DNA from 4 places in the Streptomyces sp. NBC_01750 genome. Region 1 is predicted to be linked to each of the others. Evidence: riboswitches for the same ligand, from Rfam matches in the RefSeq annotation. Region 1 holds a riboswitch; each other region holds the start of a gene.
What was found. A riboswitch is a leader RNA that binds a small molecule or an ion and turns the genes downstream of it on or off. The one in region 1 is predicted to bind cobalamin.

Region 1 (2,192 bases):
TTGAAGGTCATCCAGCCCTGGCCGGTCTGGGCGAGCGTCCGCATCATGCGGCCGTAGAGGTCACGGGCCGGCATGGACTTCTGTGCGAGACCCGCGGCCTCGGCCTTGCGGTACGCCGCGTCGAATTCGTCGCCCCACAGGTCGACCAGCTCCGGCACGTCCGCGGGCGAGAACAGCGACCAGTCGGCGTCCGCCTCGACGCGGCGCATGAACTCGTCCGGGATCCAGTGCGCGAGATTCAGATTGTGCGTACGCCGGGCGTCCTCACCGGTGTTGTCGCGCAGCTCCAGGAACTCCTCGATGTCGGAGTGCCAGGTCTCCAGGTAGACGGCGGCGGCGCCCTTGCGCCTGCCGCCCTGGTTCACCGCGGCGACCGAGGCGTCGAGGGTCTTGAGGAACGGGACGATGCCGTTGGAGTGGCCGTTGGTGCCCCGGATCAGCGAACCGCGCGAGCGGATACGCGAGTAGGAGAGGCCGATGCCCCCCGCGTGCTTCGAAAGACGGGCCACCTGGTGGTAGCGGTCGTAGATCGAGTCGAGCTCGTCCAGCGGCGAGTCCAGCAGATAGCAGGAGGACATCTGCGGGTGGCGGGTGCCGGAGTTGAAGAGCGTGGGCGAGGAAGGGAGGTAGTCGAGGCGGCTCATCAGGCCGTACAGCGCGGCGACTTCGTCCAGGGCAAGGACCGAATCGTCCTCGGCGAGACCGCAGGCGACGCGCAGCATGAAGTGCTGTGGGGTCTCGATGACCTGACGGGTGATCGGGTGCCGAAGCAGATACCGGCTGTAGAGGGTGCGCAGACCGAAGTAGCCGAAGCGGTCGTCGGCGGCCTGGTCGACGAGGGAGTCCAGCCGCGCGGCGTGCAGCGTCACGAACCGGGCCGTACGGTCCGCGATCAGGCCCTCGCGGTGCCCGACCGCGACGGAAGCGGAGAAGGCCACCGCGCCCTGTCCCGCTGCTTCGTCCGCGATATGACGGGTCAGCAGTCGGGCGGCGAGCCGCGAGTAGGCAGGATCCTCGGAGATCAGCCCCGCGGCCGCGTCGGTGGCGAGGCTCCGCAGCTCGGCCGCGTCCGACCCGGCGTGTCGTCCGCGCAGCGCGGCGGCGGCGACGCGTCCGGGGTCGGTGTCGGGCAGATCGGCGGTGAGGTCCGTGAGGGTCCGCAGCAGCGCGGTCCCGGGGCCGTCGGCCACCTGCTCGGAGATGCCTGAAGCCGGATCGGCTGGCGCGATGGTCACGTGGTGCTCTCCCTCGCTCGGCTCTGGGCCGGCGGGGGAGGGGAGGCCGGTACGGGCGTACTCACCCGTCGAAGGGCAGCACACCGTACGGCGTCCACCGGCCCAACCGCGAGGCCCGGACGTCTCGGCACCCGGTTCGGTCGAGCCGGATGCACCATCGGCAGGTCCTCGGACTGGCGGGGTACGACAAAGCGCACCGCATCACACCGTTGCGGGACAGTTCCGGATTCGCACCGGATTCCCCTGCGTCGACAGCGAGCATGAGCATACATGTGGGGGCCGCTTGATGCGGCACCCCCCACATGTTGTGTCATGGAGCACTGCAGCTCCAACGCGTAAGTGAGCAAGGCGATCCCGGGGATGGGCCGTGACTCCGCCCCGGACCCCGCGCCGCCCATCGTCGGCGGGGCCTGATCCGCCGGGCGCGGCGGGAGGTTCAGCCCCTCCCACACAGCAAAGGGCCGTCGCGTCCCCTCCCGGGAAACGCGACGGCCCTCACGCCGGCCGCACCGTCAGTGACTCACCCCCGCCGTCGCCGGCGGCAGTTCCACCTGGACGTCAGGGTCGCCCGCGTCCGCCGTGTAGTCCGACGGGCTGGTCTCGTCGACGCCCTCCGGGGCCTTGAGTGCACGCAGGACGAACGTCATGACCACCGTCACCACCACGTTCAGGATGAACGCCGTGAGGCCGATGTAGCCGATCTCGCCGATGCCCGGGATCTCAGCCGAGGAGCCGCCGAAGTGCTTCTGTGCCGGGCTCGCGACTCCGTATGCCGCCGACGTGCCGTAGATCATGCCGACCGCCCAGCCCGCCAGCAGCGCCCAGCGGTGGAACCACCGCGTGAAGAGGCCGCCGACCAGCGCCGGGAAGGTCTGCAGAATCCAGATGCCGCCGAGGAGCTGGAAGTTGATCGCCACCGTCTTGTCCATCGTCAGGACGAAGACCAGCGCGCCCACC
Region 2 (2,192 bases), 3.2 Mb from region 1:
AGGACTCGGGTGCGCATCACCGCTGCTGGTTCTTCTTGCGGCCGCTGATGAGGATTCCGGCGCCGACACTGGCGACGAAGAACACGCCCACGATCCACCACACCCCGACGCCCGAGCCGGAGTCCTTCTTCTCGTCCTTCTTCTCGTCCGCGGCCTGCGCCGGCTGCCCCTTCGCCGACTTGGGCGCGGGGCCCGTCGCGTTGAGCCCCGCCACCAGGTCCGTCCCGCCGAAGCTCTTCGGGTCCGCGCCACTCGCATGCGCGGCGAAGATCAGCTGCGCGTACGCCGCCGGGCCGGACGCCTTCGCCCAGGCCGCCGAGTTCTGCCGCAGCCACTCCAGCGGCTTCTTCGCCTGGTCGCCGAGGCCCTGCGCGTTCAGCGCGACGATCGCGTCCGCCGTGTTCCCGAAGTCCGGCTTCTCCGTCGGGTCCGTGGCGCCCGGCATCGGCGCCGTGTCGAGGTGCCCGGTCCTGGCGAGCGCGGTCGCCAGGTACGCCGCGCCGTTGTGCGCCGCACCCTCGACCGTCGTCGCCTTCTCGCAGACCGTGCCCTTGGCGTCCTTCGTGCCCGCCGTCACGACCAGGCCCTTGCCGTGCGCGCCGGCCACGGCCGCCGCCGTGGAGTCGGCGACGATGCCGGGTGACTTCAGCTGGAAGACGAACGCGCCGCCGTCCTTCCCGCCGCACGGCTTCGCGAACGCCAGCAGCGCGTCGTACGGCGTCTTCCCGCCCTTCGACTTCACCGCCGCCGGCTTCTCGCCCGCCGCCGCGAGCGCGCCGATCACGATGGACGTGGAGTTGGCGTCGCTGGCTCCGCCCGGGTTGTAGCCCCAGCCGCCGTCCGCGTTCTGCACGGACTTCAGCCAGTCGGCCGTCTTCTTCACGGCGGCGTCCTGCCCGCCGAGCGCGGCGAGCGCCTGCACCGCGGCCGCCGTGGCGTTGGAGTCCAGCGGCAGCTTGGCGTCGCACGCCTTGGTCGCGTCCGCGCGGTACGAGGGGAAGCCGCCGTTGTCGCACTGCTGACCGGTCAGCCAGTCCACGGCCTTGTCGGCCGGCGTGACGCCCACCGTGTCCTGTGCGAGCAGCGCCAGCGACTGCCGCCAGACACCGTCGTACGTCGGGTCGCCCGTGCCGTACAGACCGGCCGGCAGCACGGTCGACGGCTTCGGAGACGGCGCCGCTGTCGCGGCCGGTGCGGCGGCCGCGACAATGGCCACGCCGAGTACGGCGGAGGCGGCGAGCGATATGGCGCTGCGGCGAACGGTGGTCATGGCGGGCTGGGCCTCTCCTGGGGGAGCCGGGCACAGGCACGCTGAGGTACCAGGGCTCCGGCTCCGTATTCCTCGACGGTGCCGGCCACCGGCGGCTGCCGGTGGCACGAGCCGGTCACGACCGTGTACGGGGCATTCCGACTCACCGCCTGCGACGGCGGTTCACGGTTGCGGGTCAGCGCCGGATTTGCACCGGCTTCCCCCCGTACGGTCATGATGACGACTCGCTCACTGTACCGACCGGTCGTCGGCCGGACGCCGGTGGCCACCCCGGGCCGGACCGCCACGTACTCAGACCGCCACGTACAGCGTGGGGCCGCTCCCCGCGAGCACTTCCGCGTGCCCGAGCTTCACCAGGCGCCGCAGATGCGCCTCCGCCTCCGAGACCGCGATGTTGCGTGATCCGTACGGGATCTGCTCCCAGGGCCGGTTCCACTCCATCCGCTCGGCGACCTGCCACGCGGTGCGCGGCGCGGCGAGCAGCCCGAGCAGACCGGTGAGCCGTTCCTCGTGGTGGGCGAGCAACTCCCGTACCCGGGAGGCGGCGTCGGGGAAGGCGTACTGGTGAGCCGGGAGCACCTCGGCGGGTGCGAGGCGGCGGATGCGCTCCAGGGAGTCGAGGTAGTCGCCGAGCGGATCGGTGACGGTGGCTGTGTCGCCGGCGGCCGGATCCTCGTAGAGGCCGATGTGCGGGGTGATCCCGGGCAGCAGATGGTCGCCGGAGAAGAGCCGTCCATTGCCGGGGCTGCCCGCCGGATGGGCCTCATCCAGGTGGAGGCAGACATGGCCGGGCGTGTGGCCCGGGGTCCAGATGGCGCGCAGCCGGCGGCCCGGCAGGTCGAGGAGTTCGCCGGGAACGATCTCCCGGTCGGGCAGGGCCCCGCGCAGGCCCGGCAGCGTGCGCATCCGGCCCGAGGCGCGG
Region 3 (2,192 bases), 5.0 Mb from region 1:
ACCGGAGACGGGACGGGGTGGCGCACGGCCTGGAGGGCGGCCCGACCCCGTCGCTCTCCGACATCCAGGCGGTCCTGGACCGGCTGGCGCCGCAGCCGACCACCGCCTCCGCCATGCGCTGGTCCTCGGTGTTCCGGATCAGCCACCGACTGGTCGACCGGTACGGCGACGGCCGGGTCTTCGTCGCCGGGGACGCCGCGCACATCCATCCGCCGACGGGCGCGCAGGGTATGAACACCGGCATCCAGGACGCGTACAACCTGGCCTGGAAGCTCGCCCTCGCGGCCCAGGGTGCCGCGCATCCGCGGCTGCTCACGAGCTACGACGCCGAGCGCCGGCCGGTGGGTGAGGAGGTCGTCGGCCGCACCGTCCGGCACGCCGCCGAGGGCGTCCAGGCCGACCCGACCGACCCGGCGACGCTGCTGCTGCGCGAGGCGCAGCTGCTCGTCGGCTACCGCGGCAGCCCGATCGTGGGGCGCCCTTACCCCAGCCGCGACAACGGGCCCGGCCCCCAGCCCGGCGACCGGGCCCCGGACTGCGGCGGCCTCACCGGGGAGATCACCGAGTACCCGCTGCGGCTGTACGACCTGCTGCGGGACCGCGGGCACCTGCTGCTGCTGTACGGGAACGGCGATGCGGGCAAAACGTTCGATGAACTCGCCACTGTGGCCAGGGAGTTGTCGCAGGACAAGGTGGAAGCATGCGCGGTGCTCGCCGACGGCGAGCCGGCCGGGACACGGCTGCCGGTGTACCACGACGGCCGCGGCGAGTTCCGGCAGCGCTACGGGGTGCAGGATCCGACGGCATTCGTGGTGCGCGCGGACGGCTACCTGGGCGCCCGGCTCTCCCCGCCGACTGCCCAAGAACTGGCCGCTCACCTCGCCGGCGTATTCCGGACCGGCTGAGCAGGCGCTCCCGCTCAGATCCAGCGAGGTGAGCGGAGCTTCTGGCCGTCCGATATGTGGGCGCGGTGTTACGTGTGAGGTGGGCAGAGCCTAGGCTGGACCCGCAGCTGGTTCGCCCTGTCCTCCAGACAGGCGCGTCGCAAGAGGGAATCCGGTGGGAATCCGGAACTGCCCCGCAGCGGTGAGCGGGAACGACCGCCGTCTTACGCACTGGCCCCGGAAACGGGTCTGGGAAGCGACGGCCAGTAGGTGCCTTCGTACAACGAGAACGAAGGCGAGCCCGCAAGTCCGAAGACCTGCCACTGCCCGTGCGCGAACGCGCGCGGAGATCTCGGTGACCTCGTGGGCGGGTCGGCGGCGGTACGGGCAGGCACAGGCACATCCAACAGGTGTGCGGCCGCTGCCCCGGTTGCCATTCCTTCGCGTCCCACGACCTGTTCCGGGGTCGCCCGACGAGAGACTCGCGAAGGAGAGTTCCGTGTCCACATCTGCAGCCGCAGGAGCCCGGGCCACTGTTTACGGCTACCCGCGCCAGGGCCCGAACCGGGAACTGAAGAAAGCCATCGAGGGCTACTGGAAGGGCCGCGTCGGCGCCGACGCCCTCCGGGAGACCGCCACCCAGCTGCGCCGGGCCAACTGGCAGCAGCTCGCCGACGCCGGAATCCACGAAGTACCCACCGGCGACTTCTCGTACTACGACCATGTCCTGGACACCAGCGTCATGGTCGGTGCCGTGCCCGACCGTCACCGCGCGGCCTTCGAGGCCGACACGCTCGACGGTTACTTCGCGATGGCCCGCGGCACCCAGGATGTCGCGCCCCTGGAGATGACCAAGTGGTTCAACACCAACTACCACTACCTGGTCCCCGAACTCGGCCCCGGCACCGTCTTCACGGCCAACCCGGCCAAGCAGGTCGACGCGCTCAAGGAAGCCCTCGCGCTCGGTCATACGGCACGCCCGGTGCTCGTCGGGCCGATCACCTATCTGCTGCTCGCGAAGCCCGCGCCGGGAGTCCCCGCCGACTTCGAACCGCTCACTCTTCTGGGCCGGCTGCTGCCGGTGTACGCCGAGGTGCTGTCCGACCTGCGGACCGCGGGAGCGCGATGGGTGCAGCTCGACGAGCCGGCTCTGGTCCAGGACCGGCTGCCGGCCGTGCTGAACGCCGCGGCCCGCGCCTACCGCGACCTGGGCGCGCTCACCGACCGGCCCAAGCTCCTGGTCGCCTCCTACTTCGACCGGCTCGGCGAAGCCCTCCCCGTGCTGGCCAAGGCGCCGGTCGAGGGCCT
Region 4 (2,192 bases), 3.8 Mb from region 1:
GCCGAACTCCACCGGGCGCCCGCCGGAGTTGAGAACGGGACGGTGCTCGACCCGGCCGCCGTACGAGAGGGTCCCGCCCAGCCGTACGCCGAGCGCACCCGCGAACGCGGCCTCCACCGGGCCCGCGTTCGGGCTGGGGTGCTTCTTCGCATCGGCCCGCCAGGCCCGTACGGCCCCGCGAGCGTTCCCGCCCGCGAGTACCGCGAGACCCGCGGTGAGCCGGGCCCCTGGCCAGCCGGCCACATCGTCGAGCCGCGCCGAGGCCCAGCCGAACCGCCGGTACCTGGACGACTTGTGCCCGACCATCGCGTCCAGCGTGTTGACGGCACGGAACCCCACCAGACCGGGCACGCCCGCGAGAGCGCCCCAGACCAGTGCGCCCACCACGGCGTCGGAGGTGTTCTCGGCGACGGACTCGACGACGGCGCGCGCGATCTGCTGCTCGTCCAGCGCCTGCGGATCGCGCCCGCACAGATGCGGCAGGCGCTCCCGCGCCACATCCACGTCCCCGGCGGCGAGCGCGCCGCCGATGGCCCGTGCCTCCCGGCCCAGCGAGGTCCCTCCGACGACGGCCCAGGTGGCCGCGGCGATCAGCGCGACGGATGCGCGGCCGCGGTCCCGTACACCGCGCGCGAGAAGCGCGGCGGCACCCGCGGCGCCACCGGCGCACACGGCGGTGTGCAGCGCGCCCCAGCCGCGGTGGTCACGCCACAGGACATGCTCGACAGCGCCCGCGGCCCGCCCGAACGCGGCGACCGGATGGCCTCGGCGGGGGTCGCCGAGCAGCAGGTCGCCGGCCAGGCCGGCGGTGGCGCCGTACACGAATTCACGGTCGGCACGCATGGGTTCAGGCCGACGCTTCGCCTCGAACGACCCTTGTACTCACAGCAGGAACTGAACCGCAGCCGGGCATGGCGACATGTCCTCACTCAGGGTGTCCGCGCCCTGGTTCGACGTGATCGGCGGTGAGAGTTCCTGGCTTCCGGGGATTGTTCCCCGGTGACAGTGGCGGGACCGCGCCGGATTTGCACCGGCTTCCTCTTCTGCCGCCGTAGATGGCCTCGGCAGTCCACCACGCTGCGAGAACGACCGTCAACTTGCCTTTGACCTGCGGTGCAAGAGTGTGTTGGGGCACACATGGGGAGCGGATCGTCCTAGGTGTCGAAAACGGGCCGTACTGCCGCTTCGCCCGCGACGGAAAAGCCGGGCCGGGTCACCCGAAGGGGTGCCCGGCCCGGCCTGTGAAGCGGCTGTCGAAAGCCCGGTGGAACTGTGCCGTCAGGTGACGATCAGATAGATCCCGTACGCCACGGCCGCCGCGCACAGCGCGAAGCAGGCGTACGCGCCGGTGCGTGCCAGGGCGGCGGAACCGCCCTGCGCGGCCGCCGACTCCTGCTTGGTCAGGCCCACGACGCCCAGGGTGAACAGACCCACCAGGGCGACGGTGGCGACGAGGCTCACGCCGAAGACGGAGCCGAGAGCTGCCCAGTCGATACTCATGCTGATCTGTCCTTACACCGTGGCCGGCTGGGTCGGCTCGGAGTCGGCGGAGGCCGGAGCCGGGATGGTGGTCTTGAAGTCCTGCGCGGGCGTGCCGGCCGGCGGCGGGGTGACGGCCGCGATGGCGGTGGTCACGACTCCCGCGGGCTCGGCGTCCGGCGTGGTGACGTTGGTGTGGTCGACCACCTGGCGGCGGGAGATGAACCAGATCGCGGCGCAGGCGCCGATCAGGAAGGCCGCGACGACCGCGACACCCCAGTCGCCCTGCTTGGTCACGAACTCCGAGCCCGCGGCGACCAGGCCCGCGGCCGGCAGCGTCAGGCCCCAGGCGACGAACATCCGGGTGGCGGTGGACCAGCGGACCACGCCGCCCTTGCGGCCCAGACCCGCGCCCATCACGGCGCCGGAGCAGGAGTGCGTGGTCGACAGCGAGAAGCCGAGGTTGGAGGAGGCGAGGATGACGCTGGCCGCGCTGGTCTGGGCGGCGAAGCCCTGCTGCGGCTGGAGGTCGGTGAGGCCCGTGCCCATGGTGCGGATGATGCGCCAGCCGCCGAGGTAGGTGCCCGTCGCGATCGCGAGACCGGCGGAGAGGATGACCCACATCGGGGGGTTGGAGCCGGGGGAGAGGACACCGCCGGCGACGAGAGCCAGCGTGATGACACCCATGGTCTTCTGAGCGTCGTTGGTGCCGT

Region 2: linked by a shared signal. The riboswitch ahead of OG966_RS12545 (prenyltransferase/squalene oxidase repeat-containing protein) and the one ahead of OG966_RS27105 (ribonucleoside-diphosphate reductase subunit alpha) in region 1 are both predicted to bind cobalamin.
Region 3: linked by a shared signal. The riboswitch ahead of metE (5-methyltetrahydropteroyltriglutamate--homocysteine S-methyltransferase) and the one ahead of OG966_RS27105 (ribonucleoside-diphosphate reductase subunit alpha) in region 1 are both predicted to bind cobalamin.
Region 4: linked by a shared signal. The riboswitch ahead of OG966_RS09800 (cobalamin biosynthesis protein) and the one ahead of OG966_RS27105 (ribonucleoside-diphosphate reductase subunit alpha) in region 1 are both predicted to bind cobalamin.

What each region holds. Positions count from the first base shown of each region.
Region 1 covers NZ_CP109137.1:5,935,242-5,937,433, forward strand. The annotation lists gene OG966_RS27105 (ribonucleoside-diphosphate reductase subunit alpha) at 1-1,235, opposite strand, end outside; cobalamin riboswitch at 1,378-1,503, opposite strand; gene mctP (monocarboxylate uptake permease MctP) at 1,748-2,192, opposite strand, start outside.
Region 2 covers NZ_CP109137.1:2,783,666-2,785,857, reverse strand. The annotation lists gene OG966_RS12550 (SCO2322 family protein) at 1-17, opposite strand, end outside; gene OG966_RS12545 (prenyltransferase/squalene oxidase repeat-containing protein) at 17-1,270, opposite strand; cobalamin riboswitch at 1,382-1,515, opposite strand; gene OG966_RS12540 (MBL fold metallo-hydrolase) at 1,562-2,192, opposite strand, start outside.
Region 3 covers NZ_CP109137.1:900,459-902,650, reverse strand. The annotation lists gene OG966_RS03970 (FAD-dependent monooxygenase) at 1-905, shown strand, start outside; cobalamin riboswitch at 996-1,223, shown strand; gene metE (5-methyltetrahydropteroyltriglutamate--homocysteine S-methyltransferase) at 1,384-2,192, shown strand, end outside.
Region 4 covers NZ_CP109137.1:2,162,077-2,164,268, reverse strand. The annotation lists gene OG966_RS09800 (cobalamin biosynthesis protein) at 1-843, opposite strand, end outside; cobalamin riboswitch at 951-1,089, opposite strand; gene OG966_RS09795 (hypothetical protein) at 1,279-1,500, opposite strand; gene OG966_RS09790 (inorganic phosphate transporter) at 1,513-2,192, opposite strand, start outside.